Regions from separate parts of the Paraburkholderia sp. EG287B genome, predicted to be linked through region 1. Evidence: riboswitches for the same ligand, from Rfam matches in the RefSeq annotation. Region 1 holds a riboswitch; the other holds the start of a gene.
The links. Region 1 has a riboswitch for thiamine pyrophosphate ahead of AB4Y40_RS33175 (FAD-dependent oxidoreductase). Riboswitches for the same ligand answer to the same signal wherever they lie in the genome.
Positions count from the first base shown of each region.

Region 2: linked by a shared signal. The riboswitch ahead of thiC (phosphomethylpyrimidine synthase ThiC) and the one ahead of AB4Y40_RS33175 (FAD-dependent oxidoreductase) in region 1 are both predicted to bind thiamine pyrophosphate.

Region 1 is NZ_JBFRCG010000021.1:72,205-80,967, forward strand. It holds gene AB4Y40_RS33155 (D-amino acid dehydrogenase) at 1-47, opposite strand, end outside; gene AB4Y40_RS33160 (MFS transporter) at 97-1,392, opposite strand; partial or broken gene AB4Y40_RS33165 (SDR family NAD(P)-dependent oxidoreductase) at 1,683-2,081, opposite strand; gene AB4Y40_RS33170 (ABC transporter ATP-binding protein/permease) at 2,135-3,892, opposite strand; TPP riboswitch at 4,202-4,316, shown strand; gene AB4Y40_RS33175 (FAD-dependent oxidoreductase) at 4,565-5,713, shown strand; gene thiS (sulfur carrier protein ThiS) at 5,756-5,953, shown strand; gene AB4Y40_RS33185 (thiazole synthase) at 6,034-6,849, shown strand; gene thiE (thiamine phosphate synthase) at 6,846-7,958, shown strand; gene AB4Y40_RS33195 (ABC transporter ATP-binding protein) at 8,128-8,763, shown strand, end outside.
Region 2 is NZ_JBFRCG010000001.1:482,929-491,691, forward strand. It holds gene AB4Y40_RS02145 (phosphodiesterase) at 1-818, shown strand, start outside; gene AB4Y40_RS02150 (MFS transporter) at 932-2,146, shown strand; gene AB4Y40_RS02155 (bacterioferritin) at 2,163-2,702, opposite strand; gene AB4Y40_RS02160 (DUF1328 family protein) at 2,759-2,920, opposite strand; gene AB4Y40_RS02165 (entericidin A/B family lipoprotein) at 3,091-3,228, shown strand; gene AB4Y40_RS02170 (EamA family transporter) at 3,392-4,285, opposite strand; gene AB4Y40_RS02175 (GreA/GreB family elongation factor) at 5,071-5,478, shown strand; TPP riboswitch at 5,576-5,705, shown strand; gene thiC (phosphomethylpyrimidine synthase ThiC) at 5,810-7,741, shown strand; gene AB4Y40_RS02185 (glycine zipper 2TM domain-containing protein) at 7,954-8,175, shown strand; gene AB4Y40_RS02190 (hypothetical protein) at 8,519-8,763, shown strand, end outside.

The DNA of each region.
Region 1 (8,763 bases):
GCAGTAGCGACGCCGATCACACCGGCGCCGAGGACGATCGTTTTCATGCCGGTCGCACAACAGGGAGGGACGGTCGGTATTGCAGCATGTTCGCGCTCATCGTGCAGTGGACTCCGCAGACGCTCGCTCGCTACCTGCAGCAGGCACTTCCTCGGTCAGCGCCTTGCCCTTCGTCTCCGGCAGGCACAGCGCCGCGACGATCACGAGCAGATAGCCCGCGCCGGCCACCACGCCGATCGACTTCACCAGCGAGGTGGTTTGCGCGAACGTGCCTACGAGAATGGGGAAAAACGAGCCGAGCCCGCGTCCGAGGTTGTAGCAGAAGCCCTGGCCCGAGCCGCGGATCGCGTTCGGGTAAAGCTCCGAGAGATACGCGCCCACGCCCGCGAAAATGCCCTGCACGACGATGCCGAGCGGAAAGCCGAGCAGGAGCATGGCGGTGTCGGTGATGGGCAGCATGGTGTAGGCCATGCCGAGCGCAAACGAGCCGATGGCGAACAGGATGAGCGAGGCGCGCCGGCCGATCTTGTCGCACAGGATCGCGCCGACGATGTAGCCCGTGAACGAGCCGACGATCAGCACGATCAGGTAGCCGCTCGTGTTGAACACCGAGAGGTGGCGCACCGTCTTGAGGTAGGTGGGCAGCCAGGTGGTGATCGCGTAGTAGCCGCCGAGCATGCCGGTGCACAGCGCGCTGCCTAGCAGGGTAGTGGCCAGATGCGCGGGCGCGAAGATCTGCATGAAGTGGCTTTGCACCGCGCCGCTTTCGCGCGCCCGGCGCGTGGCGACGAACACGTCGGGGTCGCTCACGTTGCGGCGCACATAGAGAATCCAGAGCGCAGGCACGATGCCGATCCAGAAGCACGCGCGCCACGCGTATTCCTCAGGCAGCAGGGCGAAGAAGGCCCCGTACAGGATGGCGGCCGCGCCCCAGCCGAACGACCAGCTGCTCTGCACCGTGCCCACGGCCTTGGCGCGATGCTGCGGCGAGCGGATCGTTTCGGCCATCATCATCGTGACGACCGTCCATTCGCCGCCAAAGCCGATGCCCTGCAGCGTGCGCGTGGCGAGCAGTTGCCAGAACGAATGCGTGAAGCCGGAGAGGCAGGTGAAGAGCGCGAAGGTGGCGATGGTCCACTGCAGCACGCGCACGCGGCCGTAGCGGTCGGCGAGGATGCCGGCGAGCCAGCCGCCGATCGCCGACGAGATCAGCGAGCTGGTCGCGATCATGCCGGCCTCGCTCTTGCTCATGCCCCAGGTCGCGATGAGCGTCGGGATCAGGAACGAGTAGATCATGAAGTCGAACGCGTCGACGGCGTAGCCGCCGAATCCCGCGTAGAGCGTGCGCCGCTCGCGCGCGTTCAACTCGGTGAACCAGTGAAAGTAGCCCATCGCGTGTCTTCCCCCATATTTGTTGTGCGCGCAACGAACCGGGCGAGCGGCCCGTGCGGCGCTTGCGACCCGGCCGACGCAGCACGCATTGGGTGGCGTGTGCGCTTGACGCTGGAGGGCTGCGCGGTGCGACGCCGCCCGTCTCCGGTGTGCTGGAGGGGTATTTTACGGTGCGAAACCGCGCGGAGGCGAGGGGCAATTTGGGGGCGCCCGCTATCGTTGTATTCCGATATTTAGTTCGGGTTTAGTTCGATAGCGAGCGAACGATGGCGCGCCGGAACCGCTCGGCGCTAGAGCGTGAGCCCGCCGTCGACGTGGATCACCTGGCCGGTGATGTGGCGTGCGGCGTCCGAGAGCAGGAAGGCGATGAGTTCGGCGACATCGGCGGGATCGGCCACGTGTCCGAGCGGCGTTTCCTGCGCCGCGCGCTCCCACACCGGCGCGTTTTCCGGCGTGGGGCCCTTGTCCTTGCGCGTATAGCCGGGCGCGACGCAGTTCACGGTCACGCCGTGCGGCGCGAGTTCGGCCGCCGCGGTTTTCGCCAGGGATTCGAGCGCGGCCTTCGCGGCGGCGGTGGCCGCGAACGGCGCGCCGGCGCGGTAGCGGTGCGCGACGAACGAACTCAGCGCGACCACGCGGGCGTGCGCCGAGCGTTCCAGCGCCGGCTGCGCGCGTTGCACGAGCGCCGCGCCGATACCCGAGCCCGCGCCCGTGATCAGCACGACGCGCGCAGCGCTTGCGCTCACGCGGCAACCCGCTCTTCGGGCATGCGCTCGATCTCGAGCGTGTCGTGGTGGTACGCCGCGAGCGACTCGCGGTGCGCGACGCTCACGATCGCCGCCTTGGGCAGGCGCTCCATGAACAGCTTGTAGAGCCGGCTTTCGTTGTCGGGGTCGAGCGCGCTCGTCGCTTCGTCGAGGAACAGATAGTCGGGCTTGTGCAGCAGCACGCGCGCGCCCGCAAGGCGTTGCTGCTCGCCCGGCGAGAGCACGCGCGTCCAGTGCGCCGATTCGCCGAGACGATCCACGTACTCTTCTAGGCGGCAGGCGCGCAGCGCTTCGCGGCAGTCTTCGTCGCTGTAGTCGTCGGCGGGCGAGGGGTAGGTGAGCGCCGCCTTGAGCGTGCCGATGGGCAGATAGCTCTGCTGCGGGATGAACATCATGCGCGCATCGACAGGCGCGTCGATCGAGCCTTCGCCGAACGGCCAGAGGCCCGCGAGCGCGCGCATCAGCGTGCTCTTGCCGGCGCCCGAGGGGCCGCGCACGAGCCAGCGCGAGCCCGGCTTGATGGCGATGTCGCGCACTTCCGAGAGCGGCGTGCCGTTGGGCAGCGAGAGCTTGAGGTGCTCGGTGGCGAGCTCGTTGTTGTCGATGAAGTGCAGGTTGATGCCGCCGTGCTCGGTGGCGGGCGAGACCGATTCCTTCAGGCGCGGCGAGTGCACCACACGCACGAATTCGCGCAGACGATTCACGGTAGCGCGCCATTCGACCAGCGTGGAGTAACTGTTGATGAACCACGAGAACGAGTCGCTCACGGTGCCGAACGCCTGCGAGATCTGCATCAGCACGCCGAACGTGAAGGCGCCCGCGAAGTAGCGCGGCGCGGCCACCACGAGCGGGAAGATGATGGCGATCTGGCCGTAGAAGCTCAGCACGAAGGTGAGGCGCTTCGTGTACTTCATCACGCGCCACCAGTTGTCCTTGATGTGTGCGAAGAGGCCTTGCGCGTTGCCGCGCTCGGTGTCCATGCCGTCGTAGAGGGCGATCTGCTCGGCGTTTTCGCGCAGGCGGATCAGGCCGAAGCGGAAGTCCGCTTCCACCTTTTGTTGTTGATAGTTGATCGACACGAGCGGGTGACCGACTTTCTGGATCACGAGCGAGCCGAACACGGCATAGAGTGCGGCGGCCCACACCATGTAGCCCGGAATGGCGAGCGGCTGCCCGCCCAGCGTGACGGTGAGCGCGCCCGCGAGCGTCCACAGGATCGTGATGAACGAGATGAGCGTGACGACCGTCGAGAGCAGGTCGAGCGTGAGCGACAGGGTGGTCGTGGCGAACGACTGGAGGTCGTCGCTGATCCGCTGGTCGGGGTTGTCGGCGAGGCGGTCGCGCTCGATGCGGTAGAACGCGCCCTTGCCGAGCCACTCGTTCAGGAACCGCGTGGTGAGCCACTGACGCCAGCGAAAGCCGAGCATCTGGCGCAGATACCGGCCATACACCGCGAGGATGATGAAGCCGAACGCCAGTTCGGTGAAGGTCATCAACAGCGGCGGGAAGCGCTTGACGTCCTTGGCCTGCAACGCGTTGTAGAACTCCGCGCTCCAGCCGTTCAGGCGCACGTTGATCCACACGACGAGCAGGTTCATCACGATGATCGCGACGAGCAGGCCCCAGGCGATCCAGCGTTCCTCGGAGACCCAGTAGGGCTTGATCAGGCTCCACGCGGTGATCTTCTGATGCTCGTTCTGATCGGGCGTGGCGCGGGCAGGTTGGTTGGTCATGTGCGTCCTGAAGGTGTGGCGGCCCGCTGGGGGCATGCGCCGCGCGCCGCACGGCGGCAGCGTTGCAGCGATTTTTGCAGCGATTCTGTCGTCGGGCGCTTAAGTGAGTCTTAACGGGTCACAGGCGGAGCCAAAACCGGCGCCAGGCGTGGACAAAAGCGCACGCCGGCGCCGCCGTAGCGTGGCGCCCATTGTCTCACCGCGCGGGCTTGCGAGGCGAAAGAGGCAGGTTCAGGGCATTGTGCCAGACCACGTCCCCCGGTTCCGTCGAGGTTTGCGGGCCGCGCGCCTTTTGTGGTCTAATCGTCGTTGACGAAACAGGGGTGCTTCACCGGTATGCCGGGCATGCCGCCAGTGAGGCTGAGAGAAACCCTTTGCACCCGATCCGGGTAATACCGGCGCGGGAAGTTTCCAGAAAGTCTTGGCCGGCGCCCAGCCTGGGTTTTGAAAAGGTGGGGGCGCTAGGTTTCCCGCCGGGCTGCGCTTTGGGCGCATGGGTTCGTACGCATTCCGTACGGGCCGTCTGCGCCGCATAGCCTCCACGGTCGGCCTTGCCAGCCGGTTTCGTCCTTGGGTACGTCTGCTGCTGCCGTACGGAAAGGATACGATGACCGCCTATTCTCTTTGTTCCCCGATTCTTATCGCGCTCGCCTTGCGTGACGGAGCATCGTCATGAGCCGCGGCCGCAACCATAACGTGGGCGGCGTGCCCGACTTCGCCGTGCTCGGCGGCGGCCTGAGCGGCCGGCTCGTCGCGTGGCGTCTGGCCGGCGAGGGCCATCGCGTCGCGCTTTATGAGCGCGGCGGCCCCGAAGGCGGCGAGGCCGCCGCCTGGGTCGCGGCGGCCATGCTTGCGCCGCTCGCGGAGGCCGCTGTCGCCGAACTGCTCATCACCGAGCTTGGCGTCGCGTCGCTCGAAACCTGGCCGCGCATCCTGGCCGAGCTGCCGGAGCCCGTGTTCTTCCAGCGCAACGGCACGCTCGTGGTCTGGCATAGCGCCGATCGCACCGAAGCCCCGCTCTTCGAGCGCCGCGTGCGCGCGAATGCGCCGCGCTCGCTCGCCGATGCCAACTTCGTCGCGCTCGCGGGTGCGCAGCTCGACGCTGCCGAACCGGCGCTCGCCGGGCGCTTCGCGCGCGGCTGGCTGCTCGAAGGCGAGGGCCAGCTCGACAACCGCCAGGCCCTGGCTGCGCTGGCGGCGGGGCTCGCCGCGCGCGGCGTGGCTACCCACTGGCACACCACGGTCGACGAGGCCAATCCGCCGCCCGCGCGCGTGACGATCGACTGCCGCGGGCTGGGCGCCAAACCTTCGCTGCCGGGGTTGCGCGGCATTCGCGGCGAAGTCGCGCGCGTGCACGCGCCCGGCATCACGCTCACGCGCCCGGTGCGGCTCCTGCATCCGCGCTATCCGCTCTATATCGCGCCCAAGGAACACGATGTCTTCGTGATCGGCGCGACCGAGATCGAAGGCGAGGACCGTTCGCCCGTGAGCGTGCGCTCGGCGCTCGAACTGCTGAGCGCGGCGTTTGCGGTGCATCCGGCGTTCGGCGAGGCGCGCATCCTCGAGTTGAATACGCAGTGCCGCCCGACGCTGCCCGACCACCGCCCGGCGCTCATCTGGGACGGCAAGACCACGCTGCGCGTGAACGGCCTCTATCGGCACGGCTTCATGATCGCGCCGGAAGTCGCCGATGAAGCCGCGCGCGTCGCCCAGGCGCTGCTCGACGCCCGCGTGAGCGATGCCGATTCCTTCGAGTCGCTGCGCCGCGCGTCGCGCTGGGGCGAGATGCTGCACGCGCAGGGCGCGCACGAGCCGGCCTGACGCCTCACCAGAAAAAATCCGCAGTTTGAGAACGTATTTGCCATGGACATTCATATCAACCAGAAGCCGATCACGCTGCCCGAGGGCGCGACTGTCGCCGATGCGCTCGCCGCATTCGGCGCGCGTCCGCCGTTCGCCGTCGCCCTGAACGGCGATTTCGTGGCGCGCACCCAGCATGGCGCGCGCTCGCTCCAGGCGGGCGACCGCCTCGACGTCGTGAGCCCCGTGGCCGGCGGCTGAGCCTCGCTCGCCCAAGCCCGCGGTCGCGCGCATCGTATGCATCGCGAGCGCTTTCACGACACCGCAAAGGATTCCAACCCATGACCACCACCTCCACTGCCGACGCGCTCACGCTCTACGGCGAAACCTTCGCGAGCCGCGTGCTGCTCGGCACGTCGCGCTATCCGTCGCTGCAGTCGCTCGCCGACTCGATGGCGGCCGCGCGCCCCGGCATGATCACCGTCGCGCTGCGCCGCCAGATGAACGAGGGCACCGCCGAGGCCGGCTTCTTCGACCTGCTCAAGCGCCACGGCGTGCCGCTCCTGCCGAACACGGCCGGCTGCCTCACCGTCAACGAGGCGGTGACGACGGCGCACATGGCGCGCGAAGTCTTCGAAACCGACTGGATCAAGCTCGAACTGATCGGTGACGACTACACGCTGCAGCCCGACCCGGTCGGCCTGATCGAGGCCGCGTCGCGCCTCGTGAAGGATGGCTTCAAGGTGCTGCCGTATTGCACCGAGGATCTCGTGATTGGCCGGCGTCTGCTCGACGCGGGCTGCGAGGCGCTCATGCCGTGGGGCGCGCCGATCGGCACCGGCAAGGGCGTGATCAACCCCTACGGCTTGCGCGTGCTGCGCGAGCGCTTGCCCGATGTGCCGCTGATCGTCGATGCGGGCCTGGGCGTGCCTTCGCACGCGTGCCAGGTGATGGAGTGGGGTTTCGACGGCGTGCTGCTCAACACGGCCGTTTCGCAGGCCACGCATCCCGCGGCGATGGCGCGCGCGTTCGCGCAGGGCGTCGAGGCGGGGCGCGCCGCGTTTCTCGCCGGACCGATGGCCGAGCGCGAAGCGGCGGTCGCGAGCACGCCCGTGGTGGGCATGCCTTTCTGGCACCAGGATGGAGACAATCGATGACTGAAACGCTGCGCCTGCAGGACCGCGAACTGTTCTGGCCGCCCGCCGACGAACTCACCGAAACGGCGGAGCGCATCCGCGCGCGCCTGGGCGACTGGCAGCCCACGCATGCGCCGTGGCGCATCTGTCTCACGCCGCCCGACGCGCCCAACGGCGGCGATCTGATCATCGTGACCGACGCGGCGCCGCATCTGGCCAACATCGCGCGCTGGATGACCGACGGCGCGGGCGTGATCGAAGCCGCGGGCGAACACCCGAAGGCGGCGCGCGCCACGCTGCATCTGGGCGGCGAGCGGTACGCGCTCGAGGGCGAGCTGGCGGAAGACTGGATCCCGGCGCTGGCGGCCTTCCTCGACTGCGGCTTCGATCCGCACGACGCGCTCGTGCTCGCGCTCGCCTGGCGCGACGGCGACGAGCAGCAGGCCGACGCCTGGCCCGTCGACATCGAGCGTTTTCCGCGCGTGCTGGACCTGCCTGCCGCGCCCGCGCAGCCGTTCGCGCCGTGTCCCGCGAAGCTCGGCCTGTATCCGGTGCTGCCTACGGCCGAGTGGGTCGAGCGCGTGCTCGACTACGGCGTGACGATGGTGCAGCTGCGCAGCAAGCAGCCGAAGTCGCCGGCGCTCACGAGCGAAATCGAGCGCTGCGTCGCCGCCGGCCGCAAGCACGACGCGCAGCTTTTCATCAACGATCACTGGCAGGAGGCCGTCGCGGCCGGCGCTTATGGCGTGCACCTCGGCCAGGAAGACCTGCGCGAAGCCGACCTCGGCGCGATCGCGGCAGCCGGCGTGCGCCTTGGCCTCTCGACGCACGGCTACTTCGAGATGCTCACGGCGCTGCATTTCCGTCCGAGCTACCTCGCATGCGGCGCCGTCTTCGCCACCACGACCAAGGCCATGCCGACGGCCCCCCAGGGCCTCGCGCGCCTGGCCCGCTACGTGAAGCTGCTGGACGGCGTCGTGCCGATGGTGGCGATCGGCGGCATCGACGGCAACGTGCTGCCCGAAGTGCTCGCCACGGGCGCCGGCAGCGCAGCGGTAGTGCGTGCCGTGACCGAGGCGGCCGACCCGGCTGCCGCGGTTGCTGCATTGCGCAACGCGTTTACGCAATAATGGTCCGCCCTGGCATCGGGCTGCGCCGCGTGCGCGGCCAGGTGCCGAGGGGGCCGCAACCCGCAGCAGCGGGCGCTTGCGGCTTACATCAACGGGTCCAGGGGCGCCACGGCAGGTTTTCCACGATGGCCCTATAATCCCGCCTTCGTGTAAATGGACTGTCTGCCACGTGCCCTCAACCTCTGAGACCCTGCTGGAGCTGCGCGACGTCGACTTCGGATACGGCGACCGGCTCGTCCTGTCCGGCCTGAACATGCGCTTCCCGCGCGGTCAGGTAGTGGCGGTCATGGGCGGCTCCGGTGGCGGAAAAACGACAGTGCTGCGTCTGATCGGCGGCCTCGTTCGCGCCCAGCGCGGCCAGGTGCTGTTCGGCGGCCAGGACGTCGGCGCGCAATCGCGCGACGGCCTCTACGCCCTGCGCCGCAAGATGGGCATGCTCTTCCAGTTCGGCGCGCTCTTCACCGACATGTCGGTGTTCGAGAACGTCGCCTTCGCCCTGCGCGAGCACACCGACCTGCCTGAAGCGCTGATCCGCGACCTCGTGCTCATGAAGCTCAACGCCGTCGGCTTGCGTGGCGCGCGCGACCTCGCGCCTTCGGAAATTTCCGGCGGCATGGCGCGTCGCGTGGCGCTGGCGCGCGCCATCGCGCTCGACCCCGAGCTCATGATGTACGACGAGCCGTTCGCGGGTCTCGACCCGATTTCGCTCGGCATCACCGCGAACCTCATCCGCACGCTCAACGACGCGCTCGGCGCAACCTCGATCCTCGTCACGCACGACGTGCCCGAGTCGTTCGCGATCGCC
Region 2 (8,763 bases), on a different contig from region 1:
CCCAGATCAGCGACCTGCACATCAAGCCACCGGGCGCGCTCGCCTATCGCCGCGTCGATACGGCCGCTAGCCTCGCGCGTACCATCGCGCGGTTGAACGCGCTCACGCCACGCCCCGACGCCGTGCTCATGACCGGCGACCTCGTCGACCAGGGCTCGGTCGAGGAATACCGGCACCTCAAAACGCTGCTCGACACGCTCGAGATTCCGTACTGGCTCCTGATCGGCAACCACGACGCGCGCGAGCCGCTGCGCGAAGTATTCGCCGACCGGCCCGAACTGCGCGAAGGCGGCGAGTTCGTCCAGTACGCCGTGGACCTCGGAGCGCTGCGCGTGATCGCGCTCGACTCGATGCAGCCGGGGCAAAGCGCGGGCACACTCTGCGCGGCGCGCCTCGCGTGGCTCGCGCAGCAGCTCGACGCGGCGCGCGGCAAGCCCGTGATCGTCGCACTCCATCACCCGCCGTTCGACTGCGGCATCGGCCATATGGATGCGATTCGGCTCGACGACAGTGCCGCCCGGGCACTCGAAGCGCTCGTGGCGCAGCATCCCAACGTCGAGCGCGTGCTGTGCGGTCACGTGCACCGGCCCATGTTCGTGCGCTTCGGCGGCACGATCGCTGCGGCGGTGCCCGCGCCGGCCCACCAGGTCACGCTCGACCTCGCGCCCGATGCGCCCTCCACCTTCACGCTGGAGCCGCCCGCCTTCGCGCTGCATCGCTACGATCCGCAGGGCGGGATCGTAACCCATCATGAATACGTGGAGACATTCGACGGACCGTATCCGTTCTACGAGCCCTCGGGCGAGCTGATTGCCTGAAAGCGCGACTGGCGGCGCGCTCCCGGGCCGCCAGCGCGATTGTGCGCGCTCCGGTATGATCGGCACGCTCGAAGCCTGCCTTTCGTATCACCGGGCGCCGCCCGCATTCGCACATGTCCACACCTGATTCCGCAAACGCTGGCGCAGGCCAGTCGCTGCGCGGCCTGCTGCTCCTGCTCGCGACCATCGCGGGCGTCACGGTCGCGAACATCTACTTCAACCAGCCGCTGCTCGACGATTTCCGCCAGAGCTTCCCGGCCGGCGCCGCGTGGATCGGCGCCGTACCGGCCGGCACCCAGCTCGGCTACGCAGCGGGCATGCTGCTGCTTGCGCCGCTCGGCGACCGCTACGACCGCCGCCGCATCATCCTGCTGCAAACCGCCGGCCTGTGCGTGGCGCTGCTCGTCGCGGCCACGGCGCCCTCGCTTGCCGTGCTGGTCGGCGCGAGCCTCGCGATCGGCATCCTCTCCACCATCGCGCAGCAGGCCGTGCCGTTTTCCGCGGAACTCGCGCCGCCCGAGGCGCGCGGCCACGCGGTGGGCACGGTCATGAGCGGCCTCTTGCTCGGCATCCTGCTCGCGCGCACGGCGGCCGGTTTCGTCGGTCAGTACTTCGGCTGGCGCGCGGTATTCGGCGCGTCGATCGTCGCGCTGCTCGTGCTCGCGCTCGTGATCGTGAAGAAGCTGCCGAAGAGCCAGCCGACCTCGACGCTCGGCTACGGCAAGCTGCTCGGCTCGATGTGGCATCTCGTGCTGGAATTGCCGGGACTGCGTGAAGCATCGGCGACGGGCGCTTGCCTCTTCGCCGCGTTCAGCCTCTTCTGGCCCGTGCTCACGCTGCTGCTCGCGGGCGAGCCGTTCCATCTCGGGCCGCAGGCGGCGGGCCTGTTCGGCATCGTCGGCGCGGCGGGCGCGCTGGCCGCGCCGATGGCGGGCCGCTCCGCCGACAAGCGCGGGCCGCGCGCGGTCATCACGATGTCGATCGTGCTGATGGCGCTCGCGTTCGTGATCTTCGCGTTCTCCGGCACGAGCCTGATCGGCCTCGTGATCGGCGTGATCGTGCTCGACGTGGGCGTGCAGGCCGCGCAGATCTCGAATCAATCGCGCATCTACGCGCTGCGCCCCGAGGCGCGCAGCCGCGTGAACACAGTGTTCATGGTCTGCTACTTCATCGGCGGCGCGACCGGTTCCGCCGTGGGCGTAACCGCGTGGCACGCATTCGGCTGGATTGGCGTGTGCGTGGCGGGCATCGCATTCACGGCGCTCGCCGGCTGGATTCACCATGCGACGCGCCCGCGCATGGGCGCGGGCGCGCAGACCTCTTCCTGAGCGCTAGCGGCAAGCGCTATTTGCGGAACAGCAAGTCCGTCATATCGTCGGCATGCTCTTCCTCCGTCGCGAGGATCTGCTCGAAGATGCGCCGCGTGGTGGTGTCGTCGTGGCCGAGATAGTTGATGATCGCGCGATAGCTCTCGATGGCGATGCGCTCCGCAACCAGATTCTCGCGGATCATGTCCTTCAGGTCGGATCCTTCCTTGTATTCCGAGTGCGAGCGCTCGACCAGCGTTGCCGGCGAGAAGTCGGGCTCGCCGCCGAGCTGCACGATGCGGGCCGCGAGCATGTCGGCGTGCTGCTGCTCCTCGGTCGCGTGCTGGAGAAACTCGGCGGCCACCGACTCGGACTCGATGCCCTTCGCCATGAAATGGTGCCGCTTGTAGCGCAGCACGCACACGAGCTCCGTGGCGAGCGAATCGTTGAGCAGCTTGAGCACGGTCTGGCGATTCGCGGGGTAATCCGGCGTGACCGGACCCTGATCGAGATTGCGGCGCGCCTCATCGCGCACGCGCTTGAGATCGAACTCAAACGAAGCGTGTGTCTTCGACATCTGACTCTCCTTCGAACATGGCATGCATGAGTGGGATGGGCTTTGCATTGCGCGCGTCATCGGTGCATCACGCCTAGCAGCAGCGTGACCACGAAGACCACGAGGAAGATGTAGAACAGAATCTTGGCGATTTCGGCCGCGCCCGCAGCGATGCCCGTGAAGCCGAACACGGCGGCGATGATCGCAATGATGAAAAACACGATGGCGTAGTGAAGCATGGCGTAGTCCTCCTTGTGGGCGGATGCGCTGCGCTATGTCGCGCCTGCATCGGCGCTAGCGCAAGCAGCGGACCCGACGCATGCGTCCACGCCGACGCATGGCGGCACAAATGACCGGGCACGCGACATGCTGGTGAGTCGTCTCCTTTGACACCGTGGAGGACTTCCTCATGAAACGCCTGATTGCCCTCTTTCTCGTTACCGCTTCTGTGGCAGCGCTCTCGGCCTGCAACACGATGGCGGGTGCCGGCGAGGACGTTTCCGCAGGCGGCCACGCCCTCACGAACTCCGCGGAAAAGGCGAAATAGTGTCTGGCAGACGGTAAAGGCGCCGGGATGACGGCTAACGCCCGAAAGGCTGCCGGTCACCGGTGAACGATGAAGTCGCGGCCGCTGCTTGCCTCACGTGCGCAGCGGCCGCGCGCGCAACGCAGCGCGATGATGCGAAACGCGTCGCGAAGTCAGGATGAACTCAGGACGTGCGGCGGCGGTCGTCGAACAGGAACGACAAACCCACGCTGCCGAGAATCAGCACGGTCGCGACGACGGTTGCACTCGTGACCGGCTCGCCGAGCAGCAGCGCGCCGAGCGCGACGGCCACGACGGGATTCACGTACATGCAGCTGCTCGCGACGAGCGGGCTGGTATGGCGGATCAGGTAGCCATACGCGACATAGGCCGCCATCGTGCCGATGAAAAGCAGGTAGAGGAACGCGAGGAGCGGCAGGAAATGCAGCTCGCCCATGCGTTCGCCGCTGATCCACGCGACCGCCGTCGAAATGGCGCCGCCGAGGCCGATCTGCAGCGCCGTCGCGAGGAAGAGATCGGTCGGCAACGTGAGCTTGCCCGCCAGATGCGCACCGATTGCCCAGAAGAGCGCGCCGCACAGAATCGCGAGGCTGCCGCCCGCCGAGCCGGACGCGGCCCCGCCGTGGCTAAGGACGGCAATGCCGACGAGGCCGAGCGCGACCGCCGCCCATTCGGCCTTCGCCACGCGCCGCCCGGTGACCGCCGAGATCACAGTCGCGAACAGCGGCACCGTGGCGACCATCACGGCCGCCTTGCCGGTGCCCACCGTACGCATGCCGTAGGCGAGCATGCCGCTCGACAGGCCCACGAGCAGCGTGCCCACCACGCCCGCGTTGCGCACTTCGAGCAGCGTAGGCATGACGGGCCGCCTGCGCATGGCGAAGACGAACAGGCCGATCCCGGCGAGCAGATTACGCAAGCCGGAGAGCAGGAGCGGCGGGAACGAATCGAGTGCGACCTTCACGCCGAGATACGTCGAGCCCCAGACGAAGTAGACGACGGCGAGCGAGAGCGCGACGCGTCCGGTGCGCGATTGCGGCAGCCGTACGGCGCGCACGAAACGCCATAGCGCGGCTGCAACCTGCCGGGCCCCGGCGAATAAAGTTCGAGTGTTCACGTGGAAAGGCAAACGGGGAGGCATCGTCATTTCACCGCGGCAGGTGAAAGGCAGGACCGCGGGCGCCCCGGCAGCAAGGTGGCGGGACGGGTGAAGCTCGACGGCATGGTGCAGATGCGCAAGAACGCGAAAAAAGACGGAGTACGAAGGACACCCGGGACGGGCGAAGCGCATTATGCAACAACGCCGGGCGTTGCGGATGCTTTCAGGATGCTTTATGCGCGGCGATTCGTTGCGTGCGCGTCACAGTGGCAGCGGCGCAAGGCAGCACGGCCGATCGCGCACCATATCGACGTTCGCCGACCGGGTCACGCCACGCCGGTTGGATCGTGCTAGCATGACGCAACCTTTCGTTTAACTTTCATTAATCAGGTTTCGTACACGTCGCTCGCCATGCTTTCGCTCGTTTCGCGTCCCGTATTCGCCTTGCCGCCGCGCCGTTTGCGCGGCGCGCCAGCGCGTGCACGCGCAAGGCGCGAGCGAACGGCGCCGTGGCCTCTCGACACCCGAGCGCGCACCCTGCCGCCCCTTTCCGCCCCGCTCTGCGCCGCCCGGCGCCCGCACTGAACCCGTCTCCCCCAATCCATCGGAGCCGTTCGGTCGGGCTCCGGGCCGATCCGTTACGCCCCGTTATGCCCCGCTGCGGCCCGCGCCCGATTGCGCGATTTCGCCCGCCGGCCCTCGCCGTTACCTCGAATCTTTTCTGGATCGCAAGGAAAACTGCCATGTCGAAGAAAATCCGTTACTTCACCGAACTCGATGTTGCCCGTCTCGAAAGATGCGCCGCCGAACCCGGCGCCGCCCCCGCGCGCCAGGCCATGCTCGACGAGCTGCTCGAACACGCCGTGATCGTGGAGGCGCGCGACATGGCCGCCAACGTCGTGACGATGAACTCGCAGGTCACGCTCGTCGATGAGCGCAACGGCGCCTCCCTCACGTACACCGTCGTCTATCCGCATGAGGCGAACGTCGACGCCGGGCGCCTGAACGTGTTCTCGCCCGCGGGTCTCGCGCTCCTCGGCGCGAAGCGCGGCAACGCCGTGCGCTTCACGACGCCGGGCGGCGCGGTCGAAACGCTGAAGATCGAACGCATCCTGTTTCAGCCGGAAGCCTCGCAGGATTTCACGCTGTAAGTTCCGCCGGCACGAAACACCGCGCCACACCGTGCCTGGCACATCGCACGCGAGATGACACTTGCCAGATCGTCGCAGCGCGGTGTATCGTTTGGCCTTGCTTACGCGGGGGTCCTGCGTCATGCGCCGCATCGAACGAAAGTCGTGCAGCGTATTGCGCGGGTGAGAAATACCCTTTGAACCTGATCTGGATAATGCCAGCGCAGGGAAGCGTCCGGACTTCGCAACATCGCTCAGTGCCTCATCTCATCACAGCGAAGTCCGTCCACGTTCCGTCTCGTCTCCTGCTAAGCCGCTGTTCCCACTTTGCTTTGCATGGAGAGAGAGACGCATGAACGCGAATCCCAAGTTCATTTCCGCCAACGCGCACGTCGACGAAGCCGCGATCGCGCCGCTGCCCAATTCCCGCAAGATCTACGTGACCGGGTCGCAGCCCGATATCCGCGTGCCGATGCGCGAGATCACGCAGGCGGATACGCCCACGGGCTTCGGCGGCGAGAAGAATCCGCCGATCTACGTCTACGACACCTCGGGTCCGTACACCGACCCTGAAGCGAAGATCGACATTCGCGCGGGCCTGCCCGCGCTGCGTCAGAACTGGATCGAAAAGCGCGGCGACACCGAAGCGCTGCCGGGCCTCTCCTCCGAGTACGGCCGCGAGCGCGCCGCCGACCCCGCGACGGCCGAGCTGCGCTTCCCCGGCCTGCACCGCACGCCGCGCCGCGCGACGGCCGGCAAGAACGTCACGCAGATGCACTACGCGCGTCAGGGCATCATCACGCCGGAGATGGAATACATCGCGATTCGCGAGAACCAGCGCCGCGCCGAGTATCTGGAAAGTCTCAAGGCCAGCGGCCCGAACGGCGCGAAGCTCGCCGCGATGATGGGCCGCCAGCATCCGGGCCAGGCGTTCGGCGCAGCCGCCTTCGGCGAGAACGCGCTCAAGGAAATCACGCCCGAGTTCGTGCGCGACGAAATCGCGCGCGGCCGCGCGATCATTCCCGCGAACATCAACCACCCGGAAAGCGAGCCGATGATCATCGGCCGCAACTTCCTCGTGAAGATCAACGCGAACATCGGCAATTCGGCGGTCACCTCGTCGATCGGCGAAGAAGTCGACAAGATGACGTGGGCGATCCGCTGGGGCGGCGACACGGTCATGGACCTCTCGACCGGCAAGCACATTCACGAAACGCGCGAGTGGATCATCCGCAACTCGCCGGTGCCGATCGGCACGGTGCCGATCTACCAGGCGCTCGAAAAGGTCAACGGCAAGGCCGAAGATCTCACGTGGGAAATGTTCCGCGACACGCTCATCGAGCAGGCCGAGCAGGGCGTGGACTACTTCACGATCCACGCGGGCGTGCGCCTGCAGTACGTGCCGCTCACCGCGAACCGCATGACGGGCATCGTCTCGCGCGGCGGCTCGATCATGGCCAAGTGGTGCCTCGCGCATCACAAGGAGTCCTTCATTTACGAGCATTTCGAAGAGATCTGCGAAATCATGAAGGCCTACGACGTGAGCTTCTCGCTCGGCGACGGTCTGCGTCCCGGCTCGATCTACGACGCCAATGACGAAGCGCAGCTCGGCGAACTGAAGACGCTTGGCGAGCTCACGCAGATCGCGTGGAAGCACGACGTGCAGGTGATGATCGAGGGCCCGGGCCACGTGCCGATGCAGCTCATCAAGGAGAACATGGATCTCCAGCTCGACTGGTGCAAGGAAGCGCCCTTCTACACACTCGGGCCGCTCACCACCGACATCGCGCCGGGCTACGACCACATCACCTCCGGCATCGGCGCCGCGATGATCGGCTGGTTCGGCACGGCCATGCTCTGCTATGTCACGCCGAAGGAACACCTGGGCCTGCCGAACAAGGACGACGTGAAGGAAGGCATCATCACGTACAAGCTCGCGGCGCATGCGGCCGATCTCGCGAAGGGTCATCCGGGCGCCCAGGTGCGCGACAACGCTTTGTCGAAGGCGCGCTTCGAGTTCCGCTGGGAAGACCAGTTCAACCTCGGCCTCGACCCGGACAAGGCGCGCGAGTTCCACGACGAAACGCTGCCGAAGGACTCGGCCAAGGTCGCGCACTTCTGCTCGATGTGCGGCCCGCACTTCTGCTCGATGAAGATCACCCAGGACGTGCGCGACTTCGCGGCCAAGCAAGGCGTGAGCGACGACGAGGCCCTCAAGAAGGGTATGGAAGTGAAGGCGGTCGAGTTCATCAAGCAAGGCGCCGAAATCTATCAGCGCCAGTAAGCGCTGACTTCGGGCCGACTCAGGGCTCACTACGCCCCGGCGGGCGCTCGCCGTCCGCCGAAACATTTTCTAACGACTCCCACAACTCTCTGACAAGCGCACACACCCGGATACGGGTCGCGTGGCTAGGATGGGGATATCGAAGGTGTGGCGTGCGCGCCAGCGCACGTCGGACCGCCCACTCGAACGCATCATGCGTGGGGAGTCGAACAATGAATACGCTCAAACGTGCACGCACGCTACTCACGGTGACGACACTCGTCGCCGTGCTGGGCAGTCTTGGCGCTTGCGACAACATGTCGAGACGCGACCGCGATACGGTGATTGGCGCGGGCGTGGGCGGCGTGGCCGGCGCGGCGATCGGCGGCAATGCGCTCTCCACCGTGGGCGGCGCAGCGGTGGGTGGCGTGATCGGCAATCAGGTTGGCAAGTAAGTGGCAAACAGGCATTAGCGCCAGTACGAAGCGACGATGCGGCTGCACGACTGGCCGCACGATCGAAGCGACGGCACGCAACAGAAACGACACGGCAGGCAACACGCCATCCCAGGCGTGCATCAGGGAAGGATGCGCGGCGCAGACCCTCACGGGCTGCGCCGCGTTTGCTTGGGTCGATGCCATCGCAGCCACCGTGCTACGCGAAATATTCGGTTAACGATGCACAACACAAAGCGCGTTCGTACGGCGTAAGCTCAAGCGATCAGACGGCTCGGGCCTGATGGCGATCATCCTGCGCGGCCGTTCGCCACTCGCGGAGCCCGCCATGTAACGTCCGTCTGTGTTTGTGATCGCCGCCGCGAGCGCGCTCCCCGCGCTTTCCGGCTGCTACTACTACGCCCCCTACGGCTACCCGCCCTACTACTACGGCACCGTGCCCGTCGCGGCCACCCAGCAGGAAACCGTAGTCGCGCAAACGGCGCCGAACCCGGCTCCGGCCGCCATGCCCGACTCACAGTATCCGGGGCCGCTCTATCCTTCGCCGCCCGTGGCGATCGCCGTGCCCGCGTGGCCGGCCTATCCCGC